Regions from separate parts of the Streptomyces sp. NPDC002787 genome, predicted to be linked through region 1. Evidence: riboswitches for the same ligand, from Rfam matches in the RefSeq annotation. Region 1 holds a riboswitch; each other region holds the start of a gene.
The links. Region 1 has a riboswitch for cyclic di-AMP ahead of ACWD26_RS09180 (NlpC/P60 family protein). Riboswitches for the same ligand answer to the same signal wherever they lie in the genome.

Region 1 (5,726 bases):
CTAAACCTGGGCGTGGTGGGCCGGTAACGCGTTGTACGGAAGTGGCGCGCATCGACCATGAGGTGACCGTATGTGACCGTGATCCCGTCCTGGTGCCGCGGGCTTCACGCTCTGCGATGACCGATGCGGCGATTTCGGACCAGACGGGAGTGCGGTGGTGCTATGGAGCGCATATATGCAAGGTTGTTCCGGTTGGAACGGATCCCGCGAAGCACCCTCCGGCACCCGGCCCGGCACTGGCGCGAACCCCGGCACAGGCGCCCGCCCCGGTCCCGACGGAGCACAGCCCCCTCAATAGGCTCCGCGCATGGACGTACTCATCCACATCCTCGTCGCCCTGCACATCATCGGCATCGCCTCCCTCCTGGGCGGCTTCCTCACCCAGATGAAGGCCATGGGCCAGGACACCGCCCGCTTCGTCCCCGCGATGCTCCACGGCGCCCTGACCATGCTCGTCACCGGCGCGCTCCTCGTCGGCCTCAACCAGGCCGACGACCAGCCCGTCAACAACATCAAGATCGGCATCAAGCTGGCCCTGCTGATCGTGATCCTGGGGCTGGTCTACGTGAAACGGGACGAGGAGACGGTGGAGAAGCCGCTGTTCGGGCTGGTGGGCGCGCTGACGACCGTGAACATCTTCATCGCGGTGCTCTGGACCTGACGGCTCACCGGGCCCGAGCCCTCGCGCCCCCTGAACCCTGCCGTCATGCCGGCCGCACCACGCTGTGGATCGACGACTCCCCGTCGTAGAAGACCGACTCCTCGCGGACGTACGCCCCCGGCTTCGGGGCGTGGATCATCATGCCGTTGCCGATGTAGAGGCCGACGTGGCCGATGTTGTCGTAGAAGAAGATCAGGTCGCCGGGCCTGGCGTTGGTGAGGGAGACGGTCGTGCCGGCGGTGACCTGGTCGTAGGTGGTGCGGGGGAGGTCGACGCCGGCGGCCTTCCAGACTGCCTGGGTGAGGCCGGAGCAGTCGTAGGAGCCGGGGCCGGTGGCGCCCCAGACGTACGGCTTGCCGATCTGCGCGCGGGCGAAGGCGAGGGCCTTGGCGGCCTTCGAGGCGTAGGTGGCGTCCTCGGCCGGGGCCGCGGTCTCGGAGCCGGTGGACGTGTCCTCCTGGACCGTCCCCGTGCCTCCCTGGGCTTCCTGCCTCCCTTGGCTCTCCTGGGTCTCCTGGGGCGTCGCCTGCGCAGGCGCCTGGGCGGCCGCCTGCTGCCGCGCGAGCTCCTCCGCCTTGCGCTCGGCCTCCTCCCGCTCGCGCTGTTCGATCGCGGCGAGCCGGGTCCGCTCCTCGGCGGTGAGGGTGGAGAGCAGTTCGCGGGCCTCGGCGAGCTTCGCCTGGACCTTGGCCTTGCGGGCCTTGAGGGTGTTCTGTGACTCGGTGAGCTGTTCGAGGCTGTCGCTCGCCTCCTGGCGCTGCTCCGTCACCTCGGCCTGCTGCGTGATGTACCCGTCGACGGCGCCCTTCTGGCGGTCCGTCAGCCGGTCCATCAGCTGGTTCTGGTCGAAGTAGGCCTGCGGGTCGTCCGCCACCAGCAGCGAGGCCTGGTCGGGGGTGGCCGCGCCCGTGCGGTACTGGGCGGCCGCGAACGAACCCAGCTCCTCCCGCGCCTCGTTGAGCTTCTCCGTGCGCTTGGCGACGTCGTCGAGGAGGGTGTCGACCTTGTTCTTCTGCTTGGTCGTCTTCTCCTTGGCCGCGTTGTAGTTCTCGGTCGCCGACCCGGCCTGGCGGTAGAGGTCGTCGACCTTCTTCTCGACCTCCTCCAGGCTCGGCTTGTCCTCGGTCGAGGGCGCGGCGGTGGCCGTCTGGGAGAGCAGCGCCACGGAGGTGAGGGCGGCGGTGGCGAGAGCGGGGGTGCGTATGCCCGCGCGCGTCCGGCCGGTCGGACGCGGCTTGCGGTGCGGCGCCATGGTTCGGCGTCTCCTTCCGTTGTCCGCCTACCGAGTTAGCTGTCGGGTTCGGGCGCAAGCTTCGGAAGGTTTGCCCTACGCCCCTCACCGCGAGCGGCGGTCGGGTCGATTCACCCCAGAGGATCGGTGGGTCCCCGGCTCCGGCTGCCGACGAAAAGGCGTACCGGACTCGGCGGAGGTCGTGCGGCCCGGCGACGTTCGCCGGTTGGGTCGTACGGCCCAGAAGAAAAAGCTAGCCAACTCGTGTGGCCCGTGTGAAGGTTGATGTTCGATATGCCCGATACGTTTTCGTGACCTTAGCCTCTTCGGCGCGACAGGCGATACGCTCGATCGCTCACCGTCGCGGGTTGGGTACGGTGGGTGGGCGGGTGCGGACTTCCCGGGGCGGCCCCGCGCTGTCAGTGGGGGCGCCTAGACTCGGAGAGCGATGAGCAGCCTCTTTGACGACAGCTTCCTGGCGGACCTCCAGGCCCCCCGCGGCCATGAGGAGGAGCCCCCGCCGCCGCCCGAGGACGATCACGGAACGGAGTCGGTTCCGGACGATCTGTTCGGCGGGAAGTTCGACGTGCCACCGGACCGGGACGCGTACTACCGCGACGGCGCCCCCCGCCCCGCCCTCGACGCGGCGGCGCTCCTCGACGGGCTGAACGAGAACCAGCGTGCGGCGGTGGTGCACGCCGGCTCCCCCCTGCTCATCGTGGCCGGCGCCGGCTCCGGCAAGACCCGTGTGCTCACCCACCGCATCGCCCATCTGCTCGGCGAGCGGCATGTCCACCCGGGGCAGATCCTCGCGATCACCTTCACCAACAAGGCCGCGGGCGAGATGAAGGAGCGCGTCGAGCAGCTCGTCGGACCGCGCGCCCACGCGATGTGGGTGATGACCTTCCACAGCGCGTGCGTACGGATCCTCCGGCGGGAGTCGAAGAAGCTCGGCTTCACGTCCTCCTTCTCGATCTACGACGCCGCCGACAGCAAGCGGCTGATGGCGCTCGTATGCCGTGATCTGGACCTCGATCCGAAGCGCTTCCCGCCCAAGTCCTTCAGCGCCAAGATCTCGAACCTGAAGAACGAGCTGATCGACGAGGAGGACTTCGCCGCCCAGGCCTCCGACGGCTTCGAGAAGACCCTCGCCCAGGCCTACGCGCTCTACCAGTCCCGCCTCCGCGAGGCGAACGCGCTCGACTTCGACGACCTGATCATGACGACGGTCAATCTGCTTCGCGCCTTCCCTGATGTCGCCGAGCACTACCGCCGCCGCTTCCGCCACGTCCTCGTCGACGAGTACCAGGACACCAACCACGCGCAGTACGCGCTGGTCAAAGAGCTGGTCGGTACCTCCGAGCACCCTGTGGACGTACCGCCCAACGAATGGGACGTGCCGCCGGCCGAGCTGTGCGTCGTGGGTGACGCCGACCAGTCGATCTACGCCTTCCGCGGCGCGACCATCCGCAACATCCTCCAGTTCGAGGAGGACTACCCGGACGCGACGACGATCCTGCTGGAGCAGAACTACCGCTCCACCCAGACCATCCTGAGCGCGGCCAACGCCGTCATCGAGCGCAACGAGTCCCGCCGCCCCAAGAACCTGTGGACCAACGCGGGCGCGGGCGCCCAGATCACCGGTTACGTCGCCGACACCGAGCACGACGAGGCCCAGTTCGTCGCCGACGAGATAGACCGACTGACGGACGCGGGCGAGGCGAAGGCCGGAGACGTCGCCGTCTTCTACCGTACGAACGCCCAGTCCCGTGTCTTCGAAGAAGTCTTCATCCGTGTCGGCCTGCCCTACAAGGTCGTCGGCGGGGTCCGCTTCTACGAGCGCAAGGAGGTCCGTGACGTCCTCGCGTATCTGCGTGTTCTCGCCAACCCGGAGGACTCGGTCCCGCTGCGCCGCATCCTGAACGTGCCGAAGCGCGGCATCGGCGACCGCGCCGAGGCCATGATCGACGCGCTCTCGCAGCGCGAGAAGATCAGCTTCCCACAGGCCCTGAAGCGCGTCGACGAGGCGTACGGCATGGCGGCCCGGTCGACCAACGCCGTCAAGCGGTTCAACACGCTGATGGAGGACCTGCGGACCGTCGTCGAATCCGGGGCCGGACCGGCGACCATCCTGGAAGCCGTTCTCGAACGCACCGGCTATCTGGCCGAGTTGCAGGCCTCCACCGACCCGCAGGACGAGACCCGCATCGAGAACCTCCAGGAACTCGCCGCCGTCGCCCTGGAGTTCGAGCAGGAGTCCGGGGCCGCGGAAGGCGAGGGCGAGGCGGCGGGTACGACATCCGCCGGGCTCTCCGACTTCCTGGAGCGGGTCGCCCTGGTCGCCGACTCCGACCAGATCCCGGACGAGGAGGAGGACGGCTCGGGCGTCATCACGCTCATGACCCTCCATACCGCCAAGGGTCTGGAGTTCCCGGTCGTCTTCCTGACCGGCATGGAGGACGGCGTCTTCCCCCACATGCGCGCGCTCGGCCAGACCAAGGAGCTGGAGGAGGAGCGTCGCCTCGCGTACGTCGGCATCACCCGCGCACGGGAACGGCTCTACCTCACCCGGTCCTCACTGCGCAGCGCCTGGGGCCAGCCCTCCTACAACCCGCCGTCCCGCTTCCTGGAGGAGATCCCGGCCACCCATCTGGAGTGGAAGCGCACGGGTGCCTCCGCGCCGGTGTCCTCCGGCCCGGCCGCCGGTATCGCCTCCTCGCTGTCGTCGTCGCGCTCCCGGTCCTCCGCCTCGGGCGCGTCCGGCTTCGCGACGCGCCGCACCGACGACAAGCCGGTGGTCTCCCTCGCTGTCGGCGACCGCGTCACCCACGACCAGTTCGGCCTCGGCACGGTCGTCGGTGTCGGGGGCACGGGCGCCAACGCGGAGGCGACGATCGACTTCGGCGACGCCAAGCCGAAGCGGCTGCTGCTGCGGTACGCGCCGGTGGAGAAGCTGTAGCGAGCTCGCCGCCGACGCGACTCGGCACCAGACTCGGCACATGACTCGGGCCCCTGCTCAGCAGGGGCCCGGTCTTCGTCTCTGTGTCCCCTACGTCGGGTCCAGCCCGTGACTGCGCAGCCACGGCAGGGGGTCGATGGCGGAGCCGCCCGCCGGGTGGACCTCGAAGTGCAGGTGCGGGCCGGTCGAGTTGCCCGAGTTGCCCGAGTACGCGATGACGTCGCCGGCCTTGACGGTCGTACCGGAAGCGACCTTGTACGTGGAGAGGTGGCAGTACCAGGTCTCGGTGCCGTCCTTGGCGGTCACGATGACCATGTTGCCGTAGGCGCTGTTCCACTGTGTCCGCACAGTGCCGTCGGTCGCGGCCATCACCGGCGTTCCGTACGAGACGGGGAAGTCGATGCCGGTGTGCAGGGACATCCAGTTGACGCCGGACTGCCCGTAGTACGCGCTGAGTCCGTGCTTGGAGACCGGGAGCGCGAACTTCGGGCGCAGCCGCTCCTTGCGCGCCGCCTCGGCCGCCGCCTTCTTCTGCTCCAGCTCCTGCTGGGCCTTGAGGTCGATGCGCTCCTGCGTCCGGCTCGCCCGGTCGGCGAAGTCGTCCGCCTCGGCGGAGAGGCTCTCCAGCTGGGTGTCGAGCTGGTTGTTGGCGGTCGACGGCTTCACGGCGGTGACATCCGACTTGGTGGACGCCGTCGTCTCCGTGTCGTCCGACGTGGCGCCGACCGAGGCCGCCGCGATCCCCGCGACACCCATGACACAGGCCGACGGAACGGCCACGGTCAGCAGGGCGGAACGTTTGGCCGGAGCCTTGCGACGCGATCGCGAGGCCGCGCGGGTGGCCGCCCGGCCGGGGCCCGCACTCCTGGTCACCG
Region 2 (5,726 bases), on a different contig from region 1:
CGTTCGGGTGCCTGATGAGGTGGCGGGCGGCCGCGATGACCTCGCTCAGGTTGTGCGGCGGCATGTTGGTGGCCATACCGACGGCGATGCCGGACGCGCCGTTGACCAGCAGGTTCGGGAAGGCGGCGGGCAGCGCCACCGGCTCCTGCTCCTGGCCGTCGTAGTTGGGCGCGAAGTCGACCGTGTTCTCGTCGATCGACTCCGTCATCAGGCTCGTCGCGTCGGCCATCCGGCACTCGGTGTACCGCATGGCGGCCGGCGGGTCGTCGTTGCCCAGCGAGCCGAAGTTGCCGTGGCCGTCGACCAGGGGGAGCCGCATGGAGAAGGGCTGGGCGAGGCGCACCAGGGCGTCGTAGATCGAGGAGTCGCCGTGCGGGTGCAACTTACCCATGACCTCGCCGACGACCCGGGCGCACTTCACATAGCCGCGGTCGGGACGCAGGCCCATCTCGTTCATCTGGTAGACGATCCGGCGGTGCACCGGCTTCAGGCCGTCCCGGGCGTCCGGCAGGGCTCGGGAGTAGATGACCGAGTACGCGTACTCCAGGAAGGAGCCCTGCATCTCGTCGACGACGTCGATGTCGAGGATCCGCTCCTCGAACGAGTCGTCGGGCGGCGGGGTCTTCGTGCTGCGGCGGGCCATCGCTGCCGGCTCCTCTTTTTCTGGTCGCTCACCTACGGGGCGCTCACGTCTCCAGCTCACTCTCACCGAGATGTGAACGGGATCTGACGCGGACCATTGTGGACTGCCGCACTGACAACCCTGACACGGCCCGGCGCCGACCACCCGGCCCGGCCTCCCGGGCCGTCGTGTCAACAGCGTGCGCCGACCTTAACCAACCCTCGGCGGCCGCGACCACGGTCTCGCTCTCGGCGTACGGCGCCCGGGAACTTCTCCGGGGGTCCGCACGCTTGCATACAGTGGCAGGACCGGCAGGACAACAGCGGTTTTCACCGACCGCTCTCGCCATCGAAGGGACGTACATGCCCATGGGTCACACGGCCACAGCCGAGGCCGGCTCCGAAGGCCTGACAGTGAAGGAGCACCGCCTGGACAACGGCCTGCGCGTGGTGCTCTCCGAGGACCACCTGACCCCGGTCGCGGCGGTGTGCCTCTGGTACGACGTCGGCTCACGCCACGAGGTCGAGGGCCGTACGGGCCTCGCCCACCTCTTCGAGCACCTGATGTTCCAGGGCTCGAAGCAGGTCTCGGGCAACGGTCACTTCGAGCTGGTCCAGGGAGCCGGCGGTTCGCTGAACGGCACGACCAGCTGGGAGCGCACCAACTACTTCGAGACCATGCCCGCCCACCAGCTGGAGCTCGCGCTGTGGCTGGAGGCCGACCGCATGGGCAGCCTGCTGATCGCGCTCGACCAGAAGAACCTGGACAACCAGCGGGACGTCGTCAAGAACGAGCGCCGCCAGCGGTACGACAACGTGCCCTACGGCACCGTCTTCGAGAAGATCTTCCGCCTGGCCTACCCGGAGGGCCACCCCTACCGCCACACGCCCATCGGCTCGATGGACGACCTGTCGGCGGCCAGCCTGGAGGACGCCCAGCAGTTCTTCCGCACCTACTACGCGCCCAACAACGCCGTCCTCTCGATCGTCGGCGACATCGACCCGGACCAGACGCTCGCGTGGGTCGAGAAGTACTTCGGCTCCATCCCGGCGTACGACGGCAAGCCCGAGCCGCGTGACGGCACGCTCCCCGACATCATCGGCGAGCAGCTGCGCGAGGTCGTCGAGGAGAACGTGCCCGCGCGCGCGTTGATGGCCGCCTACCGGCTGCCCGAGGACGGCACGCGCGCGTGCGACGCCGCCGACCTGGCGCTCACGATCCTCGGCGGAGGCGAGTCCTCCCGTCTCTACAACCGGCTCGTCCGCCGTGACCGTACGGCCGTGACGGCCGGCTTCGGTCTGCTGCGCCTGGCCGGCGCGCCCTCCATGGCCTGGATGGACGTGAAGACCTCCGGTGACGTCGAGGTGCCCGTCATCGAGGCCGCCGTCGACGAGGAGCTCGCCCGGTTCGCCGCGGAGGGCCCCACGGCGGAGGAGATGGAGCGCGCCCAGGCCCAGTTGGAGCGCGAGTGGCTGGACCGGCTCGGTACGGTCGCGGGCCGCGCCGACGAACTGTGCCGGTTCGCGGTGCTGTTCGGCGACCCGAAGCTCGCCCTCACCGCCGTCGACCGCGTCCTCGACGTGACCGCCGAGGAGGTCCAGGAGATCGCCAAGGCGCGTCTGAGGCCCGACAACCGCGCGGTGCTCGTCTACGAGCCCGTCGACGGCGAGGAGGACGACACAGAGGAAGCCGCGGCGCAGGCCGCCGAAACCACCGACGAGACCGAGGAGTCGGCGAAGTGACCGAGCTCGCGACCATGGACTTCCACCCGCAGCCCCAGGCCGGCGAGGCCAGGCCCTGGGCGTTCCCGGCGCCCGAGCGCTCCACCCTCGACAACGGTCTGACCGTCCTGCGCTGCCACCGTCCCGGCCAGCAGGTCGTCGCCGTCGAGGTCCTCCTCGACGCGCCCCTGGACGCCGAGCCCGCCGGTCTCGACGGTGTGGCCACCATCATGACCAGGGCGTTCTCCGAGGGCACCGACAAGCACACGGCCGAGGAGTTCGCCGCCGAGCTGGAGCGCTGCGGCGCCACCCTCGACTCGCACGCCGACCACCCCGGCGTTCGGCTCTCCCTCGAAGTGCCCGTGTCGCGGCTGGCGAAGGCGCTCGGCCTGCTCGCCGACGCCCTCAGGGCCCCCGCGTTCGAGGACAGCGAGATCGAGCGGCTGGTGGCCAACCGGCTCGACGAGATCCCCCACGAGACCGCCAACCCGGGCCGCCGGGCCGCGAAGGAGCTCTCCAAGCAGCTGTTCCCGGCCGACTCGCGCATGTCGCGCCCCCGCCAGGGCACCGAGGAGACCGTCGAGGGCATCGACTCCGCGGCCGTACGCGCCTTCTACGAGAAGCACGTACGCCCCGCGACGGCCACCGCCGTGGTCGTCGGCGACCTCACCGGCGTCGACCTCGACACGGTGCTCGGCGAGACCCTGGGCGCCTGGACCGGCTCCCCGGCCAAGCCGCGACCGGTGCCGTCCGTGACCGCCGACGACACCGGGCGGGTGATCATCGTGGACCGCCCCGGCTCCGTCCAGACCCAACTGCTCATCGGCCGGGTGGGCGCCGACCGGCACGACCGCGTGTGGCCGGCCCAGGTGCTCGGCACGTACTGCCTCGGCGGCACCCTCACCTCCCGTCTGGACCGCGTCCTGCGCGAGGAGAAGGGCTACACCTACGGCGTGCGCGCGTTCGGCCAGGTGCTGCGCTCCGCACCCGACGGCTCGGGCACCGCGATGCTCGCCATCAGCGGCTCCGTGGACACACCCAACACCGGACCGGCGCTCGACGACCTGTGGACGGTGCTGCGCACCCTCGCCGCCGAGGGTCTGACCGACGCCGAGCGCGACGTCGCCGTGCAGAACCTCGTCGGGGTCGCCCCCCTCAAGTTCGAGACGGCCGCCGCCGTGGCGAGCACGCTGGCCGACCAGGTCGAGCAGTACCTGCCGGACGACTACCAGTCGACGCTCTACCGCCAACTCGCCGCCACGGGCACGGTGGAGGCCACGGCCGCCGCCGTGAGCGCCTTCCCGGTGGACCGTCTGGTGACCGTCCTCGTCGGCGACGCCGCGCAGATCGAGGAGCCGGTCAGGGCCCTCGGCATCGGCCAAGTCACCGTCGTACCGGCCGAGTAGAAACCGGGCAGAACGACGCGCGTCTCCGGGGCCCTGGTGACTGAAGAGTCGCCAGGGCCCTCGTTTGTCCCTATTGATGGGGGAGGTTGCACGTCTGCCCTGTGGCGTACGCCTCAAAACCCGTGATCCGTTTGTTATTTCGAAGACGGCGCCCTTAGCGTCGGTCCGGCTGTTCGTCAGCAGTCCGCCGCAGCCGCGGCACCGGACAGTCATCGCCGAGTCCCCGCATGGCGCGAGCCAGGGGAGCCGGGGACCCACCGCAGTCCCTGGGGTGAATCGGGTGCCCTTCGCGAAGCGACGCGAAACGGGGGGCAGCCGTAGGAGACCTTCCTGCTCCGAACCCGTCAGCTAACCCGGTAGGCGAGAGGGAAGGAAAGGACCAGCCACTTCATGGCGTTCACCCGCGCCCCCGGGAAGCACCGCCGTCCCGGCCGTGTGAAGCGCGCGACCACGAGGAACGTGGGCGTCGCCGCTCTCACCACCACCGGTGTCATCGGCACCCTGGCAGCCCCCGCGCTCGCCGCGGAGGAGCCCGCCGTCGAGCAGACCGGTCTCAACCAGATCATCACCCTCGGCGACACGGTCGCCGACCAGGTCGACGCCCAGGCCGCCGCCCAGCAGCAGGCCGCCGAGGTCGCCGAGATCAAGAAGAAGGCGCAGGAGGAGGCCCGCAAGGCAGCCGCCGAGAAGGCCGAGCAGGAACGTGCCGCCGCCAAGGAGCGCGAGGAGATCAAGGCCCGCGCCGCCCGTGCGGCCGAGCGCGAGCGCCTCAACTCCTATGTCGCGCCCATCAGCGGCTCGTACATCTCCACCGGCTACAAGGCCGGCGGCGCCGTCTGGTCCTCCGGCAGCCACACCGGCGTCGACTTCCACGCGGCCTCCGGCACCGCCGTCCTCGCGGTCGGCTCCGGCACTGTCGTCGAGGCGGGCTGGGGTGGCGCGTACGGCAACAACATCGTCATCAAGATGAACGACGGCACGTACACGCAGTACGGCCACCTGTCGTCCATCGGCGTCTCCGTCGGCCAGACGGTCACCCCCGGCCAGCAGATAGGCCTCTCCGGGGCGACCGGCAACGTCACCGGCGCGCATCTGCACTTCGAGGCCCGGACGACCGCCGAGTACGGCTCGGACATCGACCCCGCCGCGTACCTGCGCTCGCACGGCGTGAACATCTGACGCCTCGCTCAGCTCTTCCCGGAAGGCCCTGGCTCACCGAGCCGGGGCTTTCCGCGTTGTGACGTACTCCTTGTCCGTTGTGACACACCTCCTGTCCAAAAAATATCCATGGATTCCGGTCCGCCATCGGAAATTCCGGCTCGCTGCAATAGAGTCACTGGAACACACGTCAATCATCGACGTTTCACGGGGATTAAGGCGGAGGTCGGTCATGCGTATTCCGGCGCACTCGGTATGCACGGCTATCCGCGACGACATCGTCGCGGGTGTCTACGAGCGCGGCAGCCGCCTCACCGAGGAACTGCTCGCGCGCCGGTACGGCGTCAGCCGGGTCCCCGTGCGTGAGGCGCTGCGCACGCTGGAGGCGGAAGGGTTCGTGGTGACCCGTCGGCACGCGGGCGCGTGCGTCGCCGAGCCGACCGAGCAGGAGGCCGCCGACCTGCTGGAGATGCGCATGCTGCTGGAGCCGCTGGGCGCCGCCCGCGCCGCCCAGCGCCGTACGGAGGCACACCTCAAGGTGCTGCGCGGCCTGGTCAGGCTGGGCCAGGAGCGGGCCAGGCGGGGCAACAGCGAGGATCTGCGCTCCCTGGGCGGCTGGTTCCACGAGACGCTCGCACAGGCGTCCGGCAGCCCCGCGCTGACCTCGACACTCGCCCAGCTGCGGCACAAGATCGCCTGGATGTACGCGGTCGAGGCGTCGGCCGACCCCGTGGAGTCCTGGGCGGAGCACGGCGGCATCGTGGACGCCGTCGCGCGTGGCGACAGCGAGCGGGCGCGAACGATCACCTCCCTGCACAC
Region 3 (5,726 bases), on a different contig from region 1:
GCACTCGGGATGCAGTTCGGCATCTGGGTCGAGCCGGAAATGGTCAATCCGGACAGTGAGCTGTACCGGGCGCACCCGGAATGGGCGCAGTTCCAACCGGGTCGAAAGCGGACGGAACTGCGCAATCAGCTCGTGCTCAATCTGGCGCGCGAGGACGTCCAGGAATACCTCTGGGAGCGGCTGGACGCGCTTCTCTCCAGTGCGCCGATCGACTACGTGAAGTGGGACTTCAACCGCTGCTTCACGGACGCCGGCTGGCCCGGGGAGTCGTACCCGCAGAAGCTGTGGGTCGAGCATGTGCGGGCCTTCTACGCCCTGCTGGACCGGCTGCGGGCCGCGCATCCGGGGGTGGCGTTCGAGTCGTGCTCGGGCGGCGGCGGCCGTATCGACCTCGGGGTCATGGCCCGGACGGACCAGGTGTGGACCTCCGACAACACCGACCCGCTCGACCGGCTCGCCATCCAGCACGGCTTCAGTCAGATCCACCCGGCCCGGATCATGGCCGCGTGGGTCACCGACAGCCCGAACAACCAGCTCAACGGCCGGGTCAGCTCGCTGCGGTTCCGCTTCGTCAGTGCCATGGCGGGTGTGCTCGGTGTCGGCGGGGACCTGACCGAGTGGACCGAGGAGGAGCTGGCCGAGGCGCGGGACTGGGTCGAGCTGTACAAGGAGATCCGGCCGGTCGTGCAGCGAGGCGACCTCTACCGGCTGCGGCCGCCAACGGGCGGGCTGAGCGCCGTGCAGTACGTGCACGGTGACGAGGTCGTCGTGCTGGCCTGGCTCCAGGCGCAGCACTACGGCGAACCGCTCGCCCCGCTCCGGCTGCGCGGCCTCGACCCGGCAGGAACGTATGAGTGCCGCGAAACGGGTGAGGTGTATCGGGGTGCCGTGCTGTCGCATCACGGATTGCGGACCGGACTGCGCGGCGACTTCGATGCGGCAGTTATCCGCCTCCGTCGCACATGAGTGAACTGTCCGAAATGGAGCGGTAATTCCAACACGCCCTGGAATAAAGGCTACTGGGTCGTAGGTGCGTGAGCAGCGTCATATTCGTGACCGTCTGTCGCCGTCATGTCCATGTAATTCCGGACTGTTTCCAGGGCGGTTGGAAAACGATTAAGGTCGGTCTTTTACGGAGCGTAATCATGAATTGATGTAAGGATCAGGGAGGAAGACGCACAGGAAGTCCCAATGGTTGTCTCTGTGGGCACAAGTCGCTTACGTTCGGCGTCAATCCGGACGGACGCCCAATCCTGCCGCCGACCGGAGCCGAGTACCGACCCGATCCACGGCAGGAGCGGGGGACCCACAGGTAGTACCGCCTGTTCCGGTCTCCGGAACGGCTAGGGGTAAAGCCGTGCGCAAGCACGGCCGGACATCTCCAGTCCGCACCCGACAGCTCACCTCGCAGGCGACGGAGAGGAATTCGCCATGCCCGCGAAGGGTAAGCACCGCCGTCCGAAGTCCCAGCGCTTCACCCGCTCGATCGCCGCCGCCGGCACCGGTGGCGCGGCGCTCGCGCTGCCGCTGATCGGCGCCGCAGGCGCCCACGCCGCCACCCCGACGGCCGCCGTCTCCGGCGTTTCCGAGAAGACGGCCACGATCACCGCCGAGAAGGCCGCGGCCGAGGCGGGCGCACGGATCGAGCAGGCTGAGAAGGCCGCGCAGGCGGAGAAGACCGCCACCAAGAAGGCGGCGACCAAGACCTATTCGGTGAAGGTCGGCGACTACCTCTCGAAGATCGCGGACGAGCAGGACGTCGAGGGCGGCTGGAAGCAGCTCTACTCGGACAACCGCGAGGCGATCGGCTCCGACCCGTCGCTCATCCACCCGGGACTGAAGCTCACGATCGGTGAGCGGGCCCCGTCGAGCGGGACGCCGCAGTCGTCGGCGAAGACCCAGCCGTCGCAGTCGTCGAAGTCCACCCAGTCGTCGAAGTCCTCCGGCTCCTCGACGCAGGAGTCGAAGGACACCCAGGCGTCGACCTCCACGTCGAGCGGGCAGTCCTCGTCGTCCAACGGCTCCGGCTTCAGCATGCCCCTCCAGGGCGCCAGCATCGGCACCGCGTACAAGACCGCCGGCAGCATGTGGTCCAGCGGCTACCACACCGGCGTCGACTTCGTGGCGCCGACCGGGACCAGCCTCAAGGCCGTGGGCGCGGGCACCGTCGTCTCCGCCGGCTGGGGCGGCGCGTACGGCAACCAGGTCGTCATCAAGCTCGCCGACGGCTACTACGCCCAGTACGCCCACCTGTCGTCGATCTCCGTCTCCGCGGGCCAGTCCGTGACCGGCGGTCAGCAGATCGGCCTCTCCGGGGCGACCGGCAATGTCACCGGACCGCACCTCCACTTCGAGATCCGCACCACCCCGAACTACGGCTCGGACATCGACCCGGTGGCGTACCTGCGGTCGAAGGGCGTCGGCGTCTGAGGCTGACGCGTTCGTTCGCACCCCGCCGGTTGTGACAGGCCGGACCCCCTTGATCCCGGGGGTCCGGCCTTCGGCGTGCCGTGGCTTGGTCGAGGGGGTCTCGACAGTGGTGTGACCGTGGGGAGAGAGTGATCCTGTAAGCGCTTTCTGTCTTCTGGGTCACCTACACAAGGAGTGTCATGGCCACCCGCAGAGCCTTTGGGGTCCTCGCTGCCGGTGCCGCTGTCGCGGCGCTTGCTCCGGCCGCGGTCGCGAGTGCGACGTCGCGTCGGCGGCGGGGGCGGCTGATCGCCGGGGACGGATTTCGGCACGGACTCGGTCGGTGGGCCGTGGAGTTGGAGAGGGGTGGCTCGGTCACGGCCTCGGGCGGGGTGCTGGACGTCGATGTGCCGGCCGGGGCGACCGTGTGGTTCAAGCGGAGGCTGGAAGGGCCGTACGTCATCGAGTACACGGCCACGCCCGTGTCCGAGGGAGGCGTCAATGACCGTGTCTCCGACCTCAATAACTTCTGGAACGCCGTCGACGTGCGTTCACCGGACGATGTCTTCGCCACCCCGCGAGGTGGTGCGCTCGCCGAGTACGACTACCTGAAGACCTATTACTCCGGCTACGGGGCCAACTACAACACCACGACGCGGCTGCGTCGGTACGTCGGTGAGGCGGGTGTGCGGCCGTTGGTCTTCGACTACACCGAGCCGTTGCTCGTCGCGAACGAGCCGAACCGCGTACGGATCGTTTCGGACGGCCCCACCGTGCGCTGGTGGAACAACGGACGGCTTGTGTTCGACTACGTGGACCCGGAGCCGTACACGGGTGGGCACTTCGCGTTCCGGACGACGTGGAGTCACTTCCGGATCGAGGACTTCCGCGTGTGGGGGCTGGTCGGCCGGTGATGAGCGCGTCTGTATTCCGGAGTTGACCAAGGCTTGACGCGTGGTCTATCTCACCGGGCGTCAAGCCTTTATTACGGTCGCGTAGGTCACATCCCAAGGTGAATCATGGGGCGATGTGACAGACGATTCGAATGACAGCAGAGCAATGATCGGGTCGTACGTGGCGGTGGGGGACAGCTTCACCGAGGGCGTCGGCGACCCCGGGCCCGATGGGCGGTTCGTCGGCTGGGCCGACCGGTTCGCGGTGCTTCTCGCGGACCGGGTGCCGGAAGGCGACTTTTCCTACAGCAATCTCGCCGTGCGGGGGAAGCTCCTCGACCAGATCGTCGAGGATCAGCTGCCGCGTGCGCTGGAGCTCGCGCCGGATCTCATTTCGTTCTGCGCGGGCGGCAACGACATCATCCGGCCCGGCACCGACCCGGACGAGGTCGCCGAGCGGTTCGAGCGGGCGGTCTCGACGCTCACCTCGGCCATCGGCACCGTCATGGTGACGACCGGTTTCGATACGCGGGACGTGCCTGTGCTGAGGCATCTGCGCGGCAAGATCGCCACGTACAACGGGCATGTGCGGGCCATCGCGGATCGGTACGGCTGCCCGGTGCTGGACCTGTGGTCGCTGAAGACCGTCCAGGACCGGCGGGCCTGGGACGGCGATCGGCTGCATCTGTCTCCCGAGGGGCACACACGGGTCGCCCTGCGCGCCGGGCAGGTGCTCGGTGTCGAGGTTCCGGCGGATCCTGATCAGCCGTGGCCCCCGTTGCCGCCGCGTGGGACGTTCGAGATGCGGCGGGACAACATCCAGTGGGCGCGGGAGTACCTGGTGCCTTGGATCGGGCGGCGGCTGCGGGGCGAGTCGTCCGGGGACCATGTGTCGGCGAAGGGGCATCTGTCGCCGGACGACATCAAGATGCGGATCGAGTCGGTGGCCTGAGGGGGTGCCTCCGGTGGTCGGGCCGGAGTGCGTGCCGACCGGAGGTGGGCCGGTTCGTGTGCGCGGGCGGGAGGTTCGGGGGCGGTCGGCGTCTGTTCGCCGTGGGGTGCCGCGCCGTGGACGAGGCCCTGTCCCCGTGCCCGCTCGCGCAGTTAGTCACGCCCCTTTCAGGACGCGTGTCCGTGTGGTTCAGGTGGGGGTGGGCGTCCAGGTTTTGCGGTTCAGGCCCAGTTCTCGGGCCAGGGCCTCCTCGGCCCAGCGCTCGGCGCGGGTACGGGAGACGGCGCCGTCGTACGTCGTCATCTGTACGGCCAGGCCGTCCAGGAGGGCGGTGAGGCGGAGGGCTGTTGCCGGGGGATCCGGGCAGCGGAACTCGTCGGCCGCCACGCCCGCCTCGATGACCTCGGTGAGCGCGGCCTTCCACTGGGCGTCCAGGTCGCGGGTGACCTCGCGCAGGGCGGGTTCGCGGAGGGACACCGCCCAGCCCTCGATCCAGAGCCGCCAGCCCTTGGCCTGGCCGGTCGGGGCGTACCAGCGCACGGCCGTTCGCAGACGGCGCAGGGCCGTCGTGCGGCGGCTCAACAGCTTGCGGAGATGGGCGAGGTCGTCCTCGGCGGCGTAGCGGAAGGCCTCGGCCACCAGCCGTTCCTTGGTCGAGAAGTGGTAGAGGACCAGGGCGTTGCTGACGCCGAGGACGGCGGCCACGTCGGCGATCCGTACCGCCGCGACACCGCGCGCCTCGATCTGTTCGATGGCGGCCCGGAGCAGCTCCGCACGCCGCTCGGCCACGCTCAACCGCACCCTGCCCACGTGGCAACCCTACCTACGTCCACCGACGGCCACCGGAGGCTTCGAGCCACGCCGGCGGGGCCGGGAACCGCCCGTGAGGTTTCAGCGGTGCCAGCCGAAGCGGGCCTCGATCCGGGGGAGCCGGTCGGCGGCGACGGCGTGGGCGGCCGCTCGGGGGGTCGTGCCGCCGGTCTCCGCGCGGGCGAGGGTGAGATCGACCAGGGCGCGCATGGAACGGCGGGTGTGGGCGAAGGCCTCGTCCGCGGCGGCGCCGATGTCGCCGAAGAGGGTCCACCACCACCAGGCGTTCGTGCCCGAGTTGACCACGACGTCCGGGAGGACGACGACCCCGCGCGCGGCGAGCAGTTCCTCAGCGGCCGGGAGCACCGGCATGTTGGCCGCCTCGGCGATCAGTCGGGCGGTGATGTGCCGCTGGTTGTCCGGGTCGATCGCGTAGGAGATCGCCGCGGGGACCAGTACGTCGGCGTCGGCGGTGAGCCAGGCGTCGGTGGGGGCCTCGCGGTCGTCGGGGCGGAGCGCGGAGCGGTCGACCGTGCCGTGGGCGTCGCGCGCGGCGAGCAGTGTCTCGACGTCCAGGCCGGACGGGTTGGTGATGGTGCCCTTGATATCGGCGACGGCGACGATCGTGAGGCCGGCGCGGGCGAGGAAGCGGGCGGTGGCCC
Region 4 (5,726 bases), on a different contig from region 1:
GTCGGCGGTTCTCGTACGCCCGCGCGCTCGCCTGCGGCCTGCCCGTCCTGCTGATCGCCATCGGCCTCTTCTATGACCACTTCACCCCGCGCGAGTTCACGGCGGTCCCCTTCTTCACCGCCGCGCCCCTCGTGGCGGCGCCGCTCTTCTCGCTCCACGGCACGCTGATCACCGGCGCCGCCTCGGTCGCCGGCATCACCGCCGTACGGGTCCACTACGGCGACACGGGCCATGTGGACGCGATCACCGAGATCGCGACGGTCGCCACCGTCGCCGTACTGGCCGTGCTCATCAACCGTCTCGTCCGCCGCAGCGACGCCCGGCTCGCCACCGCCCGCGAGATCGCCGAGGCTGCGCAGCGGGCCGTACTGCCGGTGCCGCAGGAGCGGATCGGCGGGCTGGAGATCGCCGCGCGGTACGAGGCCGCGCAGGCCGGGGCGTCGATCGGGGGCGATCTGTACGCGGTGCAGGACTCCCCCCACGGCGTACGGCTGATCGTGGGCGATGTGCGCGGCAAGGGGCTGGGGGCGGTCTCGGCGGTGGCGGTGCTGATCGGCGCGTTCCGGGAGGCGGCCGAGCAGGAGTCGACGCTCGAAGCGGTCGCCCAGCGGCTGGAGCGGGCGCTGGCCCGGGAGGCGGCACGGCGCGAGGCCGCCCGACGGGACGGGACCGTGGAGTACGAGGGGTTCGTCACGGCCGTACTGGCGGAGTTCCCGCACGACGCCGGCCGCGCACGGATCGTCAACCGCGGCCACCCCTCACCCCTGCTGCTGTACGCCGACGGCACCCTGCGCACCCTGGACGCCCCGCAGCCCGCGCTTCCGCTCGGCATGGACGACCTGGGCACCTGGCCGGACCGCGCCGAGGAGACGGGGTTCCCGCCCGGCGCCACGCTGCTCTTCTACACCGACGGCCTCTCCGAGGCCCGCGACAGCCACGGTGTCTTCTACGACCCGGCCGAGCGACTGTCCGGCCGTACGTTCCCCGGCCCGCGCGCCCTGTTGACAACCCTCGCGGACGAGGTGCGCCGCCACACGGGCGACCGCACGACGGACGACATGGCACTCCTCGCGATCCGCCGCCCCTGACACCCCTCCCGCACCTCTCTCTCACATCTCTCGGCGTGGGATCACGGAGCGTGTCCGTTCGAACTTCCTCCGTATAGAAACTGACTTACCGTCAGAACAACTGTTACTCCTGAGGCAAGGTCAACTCGCCCGTTTTCCGCCCTTCATGACCCGTAAAGTCCGAGGCGAAAGCCGGAACGATCATTCAGAACAGCTTGGAATGGAGCGCCCGCGTCTATTAACGTTCGATAACGCAGCGCGGTCGTCCCAGCCGTCACAAGAGACGGCTCCGTGCTCACGCGCCGAATCCCGCAAGGGAACCGGGGAACCACCACCCTGGGGTGAATCGCGCGCAAACCGTCGTGGCAGCACGTCAGGTTTACGCGCGTAGGAGACCTTCCTGCTCCGAACCCGTCAGCTAACCCGGTAGGCGAGAAGGAAGGAAAGGAGTACGCCCACGTGGCGTCGAACCGGTCCGCGACCGAAGCCCCGTTCGTACCTAGCCAACGCGACGGCGAGAGCCAGACGTTCGGCTACGGCAGCTACAACAGCGACAACGAGGGCCCCTGGCAGGAGTGGAACCCCACCGAGGACTCCCTTCGCCCCGCTCGCGGTCGGCACCGCGTCGCCAAGAAGAGCGGCGTACTCGCCCGTGGCGGTCTCGCCCGCAGCTCCACGGTGCTCGGCGTCGGTGTCATAGCCGCCGTCAGTGGCGCCGGCATGGCCAGCGCGCAGTCCGGCAAGGCCCCGGTGTCCATATCGATGCCCGACATGCCGAACGTCGGCTCGGTCTTCGAGGACGACGCCGAGGAGCCGGAGCCGCAGGCCTCCACCAGCCCGCTCAGCAGCGCCGGCCTGATCGCCGCCGACACCGAGCAGGGCGCCGCCGACGCCGGTGAGGCGCTCCGCGCCCGCATCATGGCGCAGGCCGAGTCCCAGCAGGACGCGTTCGACAAGGCCGCCGCCGAGGCCGCCCAGACCGCCGCCGCGGAGAAGGCCGCCGAGCAGGCCGCCAAGGAGAAGAAGGAAGCCGAGGCGAAGGAAGCCGCCGCCAAGAAGAAGGCGGAGGAGGAGGCCGCGGCGAAGAAGGAGGCCGAGCGCCTCGCCGCCCTGGCCAAGCAGTTCGCGCTTCCCACCTCCTCGTACACCCTCACCTCCTCCTTCGGTCAGGCCGGCCCCTACTGGTCCTCCGGCTACCACACCGGCCTCGACTTCGCCGCCCCCACCGGCACGCTCATCAAGGCCGTCCACAGCGGCACGATCACGCAGGCCGGCTACGAGGGCTCCTACGGCTACAAGACCGTCCTCACCCTCGATGACGGCACCGAGATCTGGTACGCCCACCAGTCCTCCATCGGCGTCAGCGTCGGCCAGAAGGTCGCCACCGGCGATGTGATCGGCCGCGTCGGCGCCACCGGCAACGTCACGGGCGCCCACCTCCACATGGAGGTCCACCCCGGCGGCTCCTCCAGCGGCATCGACCCGGCGGCGTGGCTGCGCAGCAAGGGTCTGAACCCGTAAGGGCCAGGTAGGACTCGCAGACCCAGCCGTGCGCCGCGTAACCCGATGAGGGGTGCGCGGCGTTCGTCATGCCCGGACGCTTCACGCATCATTCACGCTGAGGCGGAATGCGGACGTCCGTTCCACCCGTTGACCCTGAACATGACTTCTCTTCGCAAGCTGGGCACGTCCGACATCGAGGTCTTCCCGCTCTCCCTCGGCGGCAACGTCTTCGGCTGGACCGCAGACGAGGCACAGTCCTTCGCCGTCCTCGACGCCTACGCGGCCGGCGGTGGCAACTTCCTCGACACCGCCGACTCCTACTCGGCGTGGGTCGAGGGCAACAAGGGCGGCGAGTCAGAGACGATCATCGGCAAGTGGGTCGGCTCCCGGGGCAACCGCTCCGACGTGGTCATCGCGACCAAGGTGAGCCAGCACCCCGAGTACCGGGGCCTGACGGCGGCCAACATCAAGGCGGCGGCCGACGCGTCCCTCACCCGCCTCGGCACCGACTACATCGACCTCTACTACACGCACTTCGACCAGCCCGAGGTCCCCGTCGAGGAGATCATCACCGCCCTCGACGACCTGGTGAAGGCCGGCAAGGTCCGCGCGATCGCCGCGTCCAACATCACCCCCGAGCGTCTGCGGGCCTCACTGGACTTCTCGGAAGCCGAGGGCCTGGCCCGCTATGTGGCACTCCAGCCCCACTACAACCTGGTCTCGCGGGACACCTACGAGGGCTCCCTCCAGAGCCTCGCCGCCGACCACGGCCTCTCCGCCGTCCCGTACTTCGCCCTCGCCAAGGGCTTCCTCACGGGCAAGTACCGCCCCGGCACGACGATCGACAGCCCCCGGGCAGCCGGCGCCGGCGCCTACCTCGAAACCCCGGCCGGTATCCGGGTCCTCGCCGCGCTCGACGAGATAGCCGAGGCCCGCGGCGTCGCCCACGCCACGGTCGCCCTCGCCTGGCTCACCGCCCAGCCGACCGTCACCGCCCCCATCGCCTCGGCGCGCACCGTCGACCAACTCCCGCCCTTGCTCGCCTCCGCCGACCTCACCCTCACCCCCGACGAAGTGAACCGCTTGACGACGGCGTCGGCGTAGCCGTCCGGCCGGGGGAGAGACACCGGGCAGGGGCAGGGGCAGGGGTCCCGTGGCCCGTACCGGCGCTGCAGGGCTTCCCGCAGCGAGGTGTTGGGCGGGTGCCCGCGGGCCCCCAGCCCGGCACGGCCCCGACCCGCCAACCGGCAGCGCGCGCAGCGCCACCGCCGGCCCTGGCGCTAGTACCGGTACGGGTTGTACGCCGGATACCGGGCCATCCCGTAGACCACCGGCTGCGGATACCCGTACCCGTATCCGTACCCCGGTCCGACCTCCCGCCCCGCGTACCCCATCGCCGGCCGGGCCAGCTCCCGCCTCCGCCACAGCTCGAACAGCAGCTCCCGCTCCCGCAGCGCGAAGTCACTCCCGGCTCGCCCCCGCCGCCCCCGGTACCGCAGGAACGCCAACTTCGTCGCGTACGCCTCGTATTCCCCGACCGACCGAGCCCCCGGCTTCCCGAAGTGGTGCGCCGCATACTCCCGCGCCACCCGCCGGGCCCGCATCGACCCCAGGACATACGGCTCGGCCGGCGTCAGCCACCCCGCGGCCGCATACGCCGGCAGCTCCTCCCGCACGGTCCGCAACTCCCGCTGACGCAGCCAGATCACCAACCACGACAGCAACCCGAACGCCGGCACCATGAACGCCGCGTACACCCCGAAGAACCCGTACTCGCCGAACGTCGCCGACCCGTTCCAGATCGCGTGCATCCCCATCGCGAGCAGCAGCCCGCCCACCGGCACGAGCACCCGCCGCACCCGCTGCCACTCCGCCGAGAACGCCGCCACGCCGAACCCGATCCCCGTCAGCACGGTGAACAACGGATGCGCGAACGGCGACATGATCACCCGTACGAAGAACGTGGCCGCGGTGACCGACGCCAGGCCACTCCCCCCACTGAGCTGATCCGTACCGAACGCGGTGCCCAGATACAGAATGTTCTCGGTGAACGCGAACCCGGTCGCCGTGACCCCCGCGATCACCACCCCGTCCACGATCCCGGTGAAGTCCCGTCTCCTGAACAGGAAGACGAGTAAGACAGCCGCGGCCTTGGCGGTCTCCTCCACCACGGGCGCTATGACGGTGGCGCCCAACGTGTCGGCGTGCGACGGGTCCGCCGTCGCGGTCGCTATCCACCGCGTCGCGAAACTGTTCGCCACGATCGCTATGAGCGCCGCCGCGCACGCCCCCCACGCGAACGCGAACACCATGTTCTTCCAGGGCCCCGGCTCCACCCGGTCCAGCCACCGGAACGCCGCCATGAGCATCGGTACGGGCAGCACCGCGAGCCCCAGCCCGACGAGAAACCCCTCCGTCCCGGTCTGTTCGCGGACGAGCGCGAGGATGACGAACCCGGAGACCCCGAGCAGTGCGATGAGCGCGCCGTACTTGACGCTTTTCCGCTGCCACCAGCGCGTGGGCCTGAACGCGTGTCCACCGGCGGGTCCGCCGGGGTGCGTCGGATAGGGGGGACTGGTGGCCATTGCATTGACCCTAACGAGGGATGGGCGCCGCCCGCGACGACGCGTGGTGCGGGCCCGCCGGACTCCGTCCGCCGGACTCTGCCTGGCGGGCCGCGCCCGCCGAGCCGCGCCCGCCGGACTGTGAACGACGGCCTTCAGACGCCTGTGGGGGGTTGTTCGGACTGCTGCTCCTGCTCCTGTTCACGCTGCTGTACGCGGCGGAAGAGCAGATCGTTCACCACATGACCCTTGTCCAGTCCCTGCCCCTCGAAACGGGTCAGCGGCCGGAAGTCGGGACGTGGCGCGAACCCGCCGTCGGCCCGGGTGTTCTCGAACGCCGGATGCGCGGTAAGTACGTCCAGCATCTGCTCGGCGTACGGCTCCCAGTCCGTCGCGCAGTGCACGATCGCCCCCGGCCTGAGCCGTGACGCGACGAGGTCGAGGAACTCCGGCTGGATCAGCCGCCGCTTGTGGTGCCGCTTCTTCGGCCAGGGGTCGGGGAAATAGACCCGCAGCCCGTCCAGCGAGTCGGGCGCGAGCATTTCCCTCAGCAGGATGATCGCGTCCCCGTTGGCGACCCGCACATTGGACA

Region 2: another riboswitch for cyclic di-AMP. It lies ahead of ACWD26_RS30370 (M23 family metallopeptidase); the one in region 1 lies ahead of ACWD26_RS09180 (NlpC/P60 family protein).
Region 3: another riboswitch for cyclic di-AMP. It lies ahead of ACWD26_RS32120 (LysM peptidoglycan-binding domain-containing M23 family metallopeptidase); the one in region 1 lies ahead of ACWD26_RS09180 (NlpC/P60 family protein).
Region 4: another riboswitch for cyclic di-AMP. It lies ahead of ACWD26_RS04190 (M23 family metallopeptidase); the one in region 1 lies ahead of ACWD26_RS09180 (NlpC/P60 family protein).

What each region holds. Positions count from the first base shown of each region.
Region 1 covers NZ_JBSFVC010000005.1:255,083-260,808, forward strand. Annotated here, with positions in the region: gene ACWD26_RS09175 (hypothetical protein) at 308-661, shown strand; gene ACWD26_RS09180 (NlpC/P60 family protein) at 705-1,913, opposite strand; cyclic di-AMP (ydaO/yuaA leader) riboswitch at 1,923-2,098, opposite strand; gene pcrA (DNA helicase PcrA) at 2,341-4,851, shown strand; gene ACWD26_RS09190 (peptidoglycan DD-metalloendopeptidase family protein) at 4,942-5,726, opposite strand, start outside.
Region 2 covers NZ_JBSFVC010000024.1:48,425-54,150, reverse strand. Annotated here, with positions in the region: gene ACWD26_RS30385 (DNA gyrase/topoisomerase IV subunit A) at 1-643, opposite strand, end outside; gene ACWD26_RS30380 (M16 family metallopeptidase) at 991-2,364, shown strand; gene ACWD26_RS30375 (M16 family metallopeptidase) at 2,361-3,749, shown strand; cyclic di-AMP (ydaO/yuaA leader) riboswitch at 3,953-4,127, shown strand; gene ACWD26_RS30370 (M23 family metallopeptidase) at 4,140-4,928, shown strand; gene ACWD26_RS30365 (GntR family transcriptional regulator) at 5,140-5,726, shown strand, end outside.
Region 3 covers NZ_JBSFVC010000026.1:120,243-125,968, reverse strand. Annotated here, with positions in the region: gene ACWD26_RS32125 (alpha-galactosidase) at 1-966, shown strand, start outside; cyclic di-AMP (ydaO/yuaA leader) riboswitch at 1,269-1,427, shown strand; gene ACWD26_RS32120 (LysM peptidoglycan-binding domain-containing M23 family metallopeptidase) at 1,432-2,430, shown strand; gene ACWD26_RS32115 (DUF6250 domain-containing protein) at 2,610-3,323, shown strand; gene ACWD26_RS32110 (SGNH/GDSL hydrolase family protein) at 3,469-4,254, shown strand; gene ACWD26_RS32105 (TetR/AcrR family transcriptional regulator) at 4,444-5,043, opposite strand; gene ACWD26_RS32100 (Glu/Leu/Phe/Val dehydrogenase dimerization domain-containing protein) at 5,146-5,726, opposite strand, start outside.
Region 4 covers NZ_JBSFVC010000003.1:24,888-30,613, reverse strand. Annotated here, with positions in the region: gene ACWD26_RS04195 (PP2C family protein-serine/threonine phosphatase) at 1-1,088, shown strand, start outside; cyclic di-AMP (ydaO/yuaA leader) riboswitch at 1,358-1,515, shown strand; gene ACWD26_RS04190 (M23 family metallopeptidase) at 1,527-2,588, shown strand; gene ACWD26_RS04185 (aldo/keto reductase) at 2,730-3,674, shown strand; gene ACWD26_RS04180 (PrsW family intramembrane metalloprotease) at 3,851-5,155, opposite strand; gene trmB (tRNA (guanosine(46)-N7)-methyltransferase TrmB) at 5,290-5,726, opposite strand, start outside.